One region of the Nocardioides dubius genome, then DNA from elsewhere that is predicted to be linked to it. Evidence: predicted binding sites of a transcription regulator. Region 1 holds the regulator's gene; the other holds the start of a gene.
What was found. The regulator LexA, encoded in region 1, represses DNA repair genes until DNA is damaged. The targets are predictions, from matches to a motif close to TCGAACANNTGTTCGA.
Positions count from the first base shown of each region.

Region 2: the regulator LexA is predicted to act here: its motif matches at 1,853-1,868, upstream of ABD151_RS18655 (alpha-ketoglutarate-dependent dioxygenase AlkB).

Region 1 is NZ_BAAALG010000007.1:80,062-83,439, forward strand. It holds gene ABD151_RS09140 (thrombospondin type 3 repeat-containing protein) at 1-1,039, shown strand, start outside; gene ABD151_RS09145 (LysM peptidoglycan-binding domain-containing protein) at 1,252-1,593, shown strand; gene lexA (transcriptional repressor LexA) at 1,718-2,443, shown strand; gene ABD151_RS09155 (zinc metalloprotease) at 2,506-3,378, shown strand, end outside.
Region 2 is NZ_BAAALG010000013.1:318,702-322,079, forward strand. It holds gene ABD151_RS18640 (hypothetical protein) at 1-200, shown strand, start outside; gene ABD151_RS18645 (hypothetical protein) at 197-700, shown strand; gene ABD151_RS18650 (hypothetical protein) at 761-1,114, opposite strand; gene ABD151_RS18655 (alpha-ketoglutarate-dependent dioxygenase AlkB) at 1,139-1,801, opposite strand; gene ABD151_RS18660 (ABC transporter ATP-binding protein) at 2,057-2,824, shown strand; gene ABD151_RS18665 (ABC transporter permease) at 2,824-3,378, shown strand, end outside.

The sequences.
Region 1 (3,378 bases):
CGCGGCCGCGGTGACGCCGGTGACCTGCACCGCGACCCTGACCGGCTCGACCGGAGCGATCGGCGCCGACAGCTCGTTCACCGCCTCACTCACCACCGGGGCCGTCTCCCCCAAGGTGCTCAAGACGTTGGTCACGGTCTCGATGACCGCCCAGAACGGCGAGTCGCGGGCGTTCGAGATCAAGCTCTCCCACGAGGGCTCGACGGCGGTACTCAAGAACGACTGGCTGGGCGACTGGTCGGAGACCAACGCCCCCCTGCTCGGGATCACCTTCGACGACGCCGCCAGCACCGGGATCAACGCCCGCTCGGGCCCCGGCAGCTATGTGCCCAAGCAGGGCCTGTCGCGCTTCGAGGGCAAGTCGGCCGACGGCGTCTGGACCCTGGCCACCCCGCGCCAGTTCGGCCGCAGCGAGACCGGCGAGATGCACTCCTGGTCGGCGAAGGTGACCTACGACTGCGACTACGACAAGGACGGCGTCGCCGACAAGAAGGACAACTGTCCGACCGTCGCCAACACCAGCCAGTCCAACGTCGACAAGGACGCCCTCGGCGACGCCTGCGACCCCGACCTCGACGGCGACGGCGTGCCGAACGGACAGGACAACTGCGAGTACCGCGCGAACGCCAACCAGGCCGACCAGGACAAGGACGGCATCGGCGACGCCTGCGACGCCGACCGTGACGGCGACGGCCTGGGCGCCGGCGACAAGTGCCCGACCGTGAAGGCCGGGACGTTCTCCGGCTGCCCGGAGGTCAAGCGCACGCTGAAGGTCTCCTACAGCAAGAGTCGCAAGGCGTTCGTCGGCAAGGTCGCGGCCAGCAGCGCCAGGTCCAGCTGCCAGGCCAAGGTCCCGGTGGCGATCTACAAGGGACGCAAGAAGGTGGCCAAGGTGACCACCAAGAAGAACGGCAGCTTCGTCGCCCCGCGCGGCGCGACCGGCCGGCTCACCGTTCACCTGCCGCCGGTCTACACGCCGAAGGGTGCCGCCAAGCTCGAGTGCGGTGAGCGCTGGTCGCGCACGTTCAACGTGCGCTGATCCGCCACCTGTCGAACGCCCCCGGGGATCCTCCGGGGGCGTTCGAACATTTGTTCTCCCAGATGCTTGCACCGTTCGAACACATGCTCTAAATTCGTACCTGTGTTCGATCGAACAACTGATCGACCAGCTCTGCGAGATCTTTGTGTCGGAGGTGGGCGAGAGAGTCGGTCTGACACGACAACCGACCTACTTCCCCCCGGAGGTCTCCCATGAGCACCATCACCTTCACCGCACCGCGCGTCACCGCTCCCCGTCCCACTCTGCGCCTCACCCGGCGCGGACGGATCGTGGTCTTCGTCGCCGCCTGCCTGATCGTGATGGCAACGGCCCTGATGCTCGGCACGAGCTCGGTGGCCACCGACAGCGCCGGCGGCGATCCCACCCGCACCGAGATGATCCGCGTCGACCACGGCCAGACGCTGTGGGGCATCGCCGCCCAGATCGCCGACGACGGCGAGGTCCGCGAGATGGTGACCACCATCAAGAAGCTCAACGCCCTCGACTCGTCGGTGCTGATGGCCGGCCAGGTGCTGCACATCCCCGCTTCCTGACGGCCCTCGGGGCGACACGCCGAATCGAACATTTGTTTGAGAGCGCCCCTCACCTAGGGCACAGTAGTAAGCCAGTGCCAGGCACTCGGGCACGGACGACCAAGCGGAAGGCAACCAATCACCGATGACTCCACGCCACGACGCCCGCAAGGTCACCGAGTTGCCCGACGGCCCGCCCGACGCGACCGGCCTAACGCCGCGCCAGCAGCGCATCCTGGAGACCATCCGCGCCTCCATCGACAGCCGCGGCTACCCGCCGAGCATGCGTGAGATCGGCGAGACCGTGGGCCTCACCAGCTCCTCATCGGTCGCCCACCAGCTCAAGGTCCTCGAGAACAAGGGCTTCATCAAGCGCGACCCCAAGCGCCCGCGCGCTCTGCAGGTCTTCGAGCCCGGCGCCGCTGCTGCTGCCTCCGCGCTCGGCTCCGCGGAGGAGAGCGTCATCGACGAGACCGGGATCGGCGACGCCGCCCCGGCCGCCACCTACGTCCCCGTCGTCGGACGGATCGCCGCCGGTGGGCCGATCCTTGCCGAGGAGCGCGTCGAGGAGATCTTCCCGCTGCCCAAGACCTTGGTCGGCGACGGAACCCTCTTCCTGCTGGAGGTCTCCGGCGACTCGATGATCGACGCCGCGATCTGCGATGGCGACTACGTCGTGATCCGCCAGCAACCGACCGCGAACAACGGCGAGATCGTGGCTGCACTGATCGACGGCGAGGCCACCGTCAAGACACTGAAGAAGGGCAATGGCGAGGTCTGGCTGATGCCGCACAACGCCGCCTACGACCCGATCGACGGCACCCACGCCAGCATCCTCGGCATCGTCACGGCGGTCCTGCGCCGGCTCTGATCCCCGTCTGCTCACCGCACAGGCTCCACGGAACTCCGTGGAGCCTGTGTCGTTGATCCTGCATGGTGTCCTCCCCCAGCCAGCTCTCACGACGCACCGGCGCGGTCTGCGCCACTGCAGCGCTCGCACTCACGCTGCTCGCCGCGCTCGCCCTCGACGCGCCCGCCACCGGCGCCAAGCCCGAAGCGCTGGAGACGGCAGCCGGGCAACGGGTGAGCGCCGAGCGGCTACAGGCCGCGGCAGAGCTGGTGCGGCGCGACGTCGAAGACATCCGCCGCCTGCTCACCAGCGACCCCACGACCCGGGTGCTCGCCAACGGCCGGATCGCCTACGCCGACTTCGAGCACAGCAGCGCCACGGCACGCGCCGCCGAGCGCGAGGCGGAGCACGCCGCCGAACGCCAAGCCGCAGCCACCCGCACCGGGACCAGCACCTCGACACCACCCGCGGCCGGCCGCATCGCGGCCCGCACCCCGATCGCCCTGAGCTCGCGTCCCTCCTCGCCGCGCACGCTCTACCTGGACTTCGACGGCGAGCGGGTCTGCGACACCGAGTGGAACGACTCAGGGCTGGCTTGCGGCACCTATGCCGGCTACGACACCGACGGCTCGCCGAGCTTCAGCGCCGGTGAGCAGCGGGCGGTCCGCCAGGTATGGGAGCGGGTCGCCGAGGACTACGCGCCCTTCAACATCAACGTCACCACGGTCGTCCCCCGGGCCAGCGACCTGAGCCGGACCAGCACGTCGGACCAGCGCTACGGGGTGCACGCCGTCGTCACCAGCAGTGACGAGGCGCGCAACGCCACCTGCGGCGGACCGGGCTGTGCCGGCGTCGCTCTGCTCGGCGTCTTCCCGCGCACCGACGCCAACCACGCGCGGGTGCTGTGGGCCTTCACCAACGAGGTCGACGACTCACCGCGGCTGCTGGCCGACGTG
Region 2 (3,378 bases), on a different contig from region 1:
GGGTGCTCAGCCTCGCCGTCACCGAGCTGGGGGAGCGGACCGCCACCGTGATCGCCGCGATCGAGACCGAGGTGGTCACCGCCGCCGATCCGGACGCGGAGCCCGTCAAGAAGCGCAACCGGTTCGGTGCCGACCTGGTCCTGGTCAACGGCCGTTGGCTGGTCGAGAACCTGAGCCAGGTGGGGGTGAACCTCAAGTGAGCAAGATCCGTAGGCACGCCGTGCTCGGCGTCGCGCTCCTGCTGCTCGCCGTCGGCGTCGGCTTCTTCGTGCGCGGCTGGGTGGTCGGGCGCGACGACCCGCCCGCCAATCAGGCGTTGATCGACGAGGCGGCCAGCGAGGCGGTCATCCGTGACGCCTCGGTGGCGCTGACCTCCGTCTTCAGCTACGACTACACGGCTCCCGACGCGATCCAGGCGGCGGCGGACGACTTCCTCGTCGGCGACGCCCGTCAGGAGTTCGATGTCCTGCTGAAGACGCTGCTCGACCAGGCGCCCGGCCAGAAGCTCACGCTCAGTGCCGAGGTCTCGGCGACCGGCGTGAAGAGCCTGACCGACGACAGTGCCGAGCTGTTGATGTTCCTGGATCAGCGCAGCGAGCGCTCGACCGACAGTGAGGTCACGGTCTCCGCGGCGATGCTGACGGTGCAGCTGCGCCTGGTCGGCGGCGCGTGGCGCGTGGCGCACTTCGACACGCTATAGGGCCGCTCGCCCGGCGGGCGTGATGCGTGGCGAGCACTCGCTTGCTCACGACGCATCACGCTACGGGGCGGGTGCGGTGCCGAGGTCGCCGAGCGCGGCGACCACGGTGCCGGAGTCCTCGCAGACCCAGACCGGGTCCGGGCCGCCCAGCTCGGGATGGATGTAGAGGGCATGCAGGGCGTCGTCGCAGCGCGGGCACACGGGCCAGCGGCCGCGGCGCTCGAGCAGCTCGTCCTGGAGGTCCTGAGCGACCAGGCCGTCCAGGTACTGACGCCCCGCCGGCCACTGGTCGGACCACCAGCGGCGATTGACCAGGATGTCCTCGAGCAGGGAGACGACGTCCGGTGATGCGGTGCCGGTTGCCTCGAGGTCGTGCATCACGAGGGCGCGTGCAGACATCAGGAAGTCGGTCATCTGGCCATTGTGGCTCGCGACTGGTTAGAAGACTCCGGCCGGCCGGAACTGCACGGAGACTCGCTGCCCGGCGTTGGCGACCTTGGGCACCGCGTGCTCCCAGGTGCGCTGGCAGGAGCCTCCCATCACCAGCAGGTCGCCGTGACCCATGGTGAAGCCGATCGAGCGCCCGCCGCCGCGCGGGCGCAGCGCGAGCTTGCGCGGGTTGCCGAACGAGACGATCGCGACCATCGTGTCCTCGGTGCGACCACGCCCGATGGTGTCGCCGTGCCAGGCGACCGAGTCGTTGCCGTCGCGGTAGTTGCAGCAGCCCGCCGTCATGAACTCCTCACCGAGCTCGGCGAGGTAGTGCGCGCTCAGCGCCTCCCGGGCGGCGGCGAGCGCCGCATGTGGGAGCTTGTCGCCGGCCGCATAGGTATGCACCAGTCGCGGGACGTCGACCACCGAGTCCCACATCGTGCGCCGCTCGGCGCGCCACGGCACCTCGGCCAGCAGGGCGGCGTAGACGTCGTCCGCGCCGACGAACCAGTTGGGCCGCACGTCGACCCAGGCACCGGCGCTCAGATGCGTGCGCCGCACCGCCGTCAGGGAGGTGAGGGCGGGCTGCCCCGCCCGCGGGCTCGGTGCGCTCGCCGTCTCGCTCGCCAACGCGTCGAACAGCGTGCCCTGCACCTCGATGGTGGCCATCGCCGTCCTCCCGCTCGCAACTTCTTTGGACCTGCCACGCTACCCGATCCCTCGAACAATTGTTCGATCCCTTCTGGCGTGTGTCGCCCCTCCCCGCCCTGCTACTCATCCGCCGCACCGGGGGATAGTCCCTGACGTTTTCGTGGTTTTGGGCCCGAAAAACCACGAAAACGTCAGGGACTATCCGGAGGGGTACCGGGCAAAGGTGACGAAATGGGGAGTGAGGTGAGTCACTCTTCGCCTAGGTTGAGGTGCATGAGCGACCCGACGCGTCAGCCGGCTGCCCGAGTTGTGAACGTGAGCAAGACCTACGGCACCGGAGCGGCGTTGGTGCGTGCCCTGGACGACGTCACCCTGGAGCTCGCCGAGGGTGAGTTCACGGCGGTGATGGGGCCGAGCGGCTCGGGCAAGTCGACGCTGATGCACTGCTGCGCGGCGCTCGACGTGGCGGACGCCGGCCAGGTCTACATCGGTGACGTCGAGCTGAGCGCACTCGGCGACAACGAGCTGACCCGACTGCGCCGCGACCAGATCGGGTTCATCTTCCAGTCCTTCAACCTGGTGCCGACCCTCACCGCCAAGGAGAACATCACCCTCCCGCTCAACATCGCGGGGCGCCGATCCGACCCGGGCTGGTTCGACACCGTGATCGAGACCGTCGGCCTGGGCGACCGGCTGGGCCACAAGCCCAACCAGCTCTCCGGGGGCCAGCAACAGCGGGTGGCCGTGGCTCGGGCGCTGGTGAGTCGGCCGGCCATCGTCTTCGCCGACGAGCCCACCGGCAACCTCGACTCGCACTCCGGTGCCGAGGTGCTCAACCTGCTACGACGCAGCGTCGACGAGCACGGTCAGACCATCGTGATGGTCACCCATGACCCGGTCGCCGCCGCCTACACCGATCGCGTGGTCTTCCTGGCAGACGGCAAGGTGGTCGACGAGCTGCGCGAGCCCAATCGCGAGCGGGTGCTGGAGATCATGGCCTCGATGACGGCGCCGCGGATGCAGGCCGACGGGACGCGCTGATGCTGCGGGCCTCGATCAAGAGCCTGCTCGGGCGCAAGCTGCGCCTGTTGATGAGCACCTTCGCGATCGTGCTCGGCGTCGGGTTCGTGACCGGCTCGCTGGTCTTCGGCGACACCCTGAACCGATCCTTCACGGCGATCTTCGCGAGCACCGTGGGCGATGTGGTGGTGCGCCCTGAGGGCGGCGTGGCGGCCGACGGCTCGCCGTCCGCGATCACGCTGCCGGCCGCGATGCGCGCCAGGCTGGAGAAGGTCGACGGCGCCGCGCGGGTGGACGGGAACGTCACGGCCCTCGGCGTCTACGTGATCAGCAAGGATGGCGACCCGATCGGTGGCAACGGGCCGCCGGCGATCGCCGGCAACTTCTCCGACGCTCCTGCTGGGCATGGGCTCAAGGCGATCGAGCTGCTGGACGGCCGGGCGCCGGAGACGCTCGAGGAGATCGCGCTCGATGAGGCCACGGCGGAGAAGGCGGGCTACCGGATCGGCGACACCGTCGAGCTGGCCAGCACCGGCGAGGTGGCCTCGCTGCGCGCCGAGCTGGTCGGCATCCTG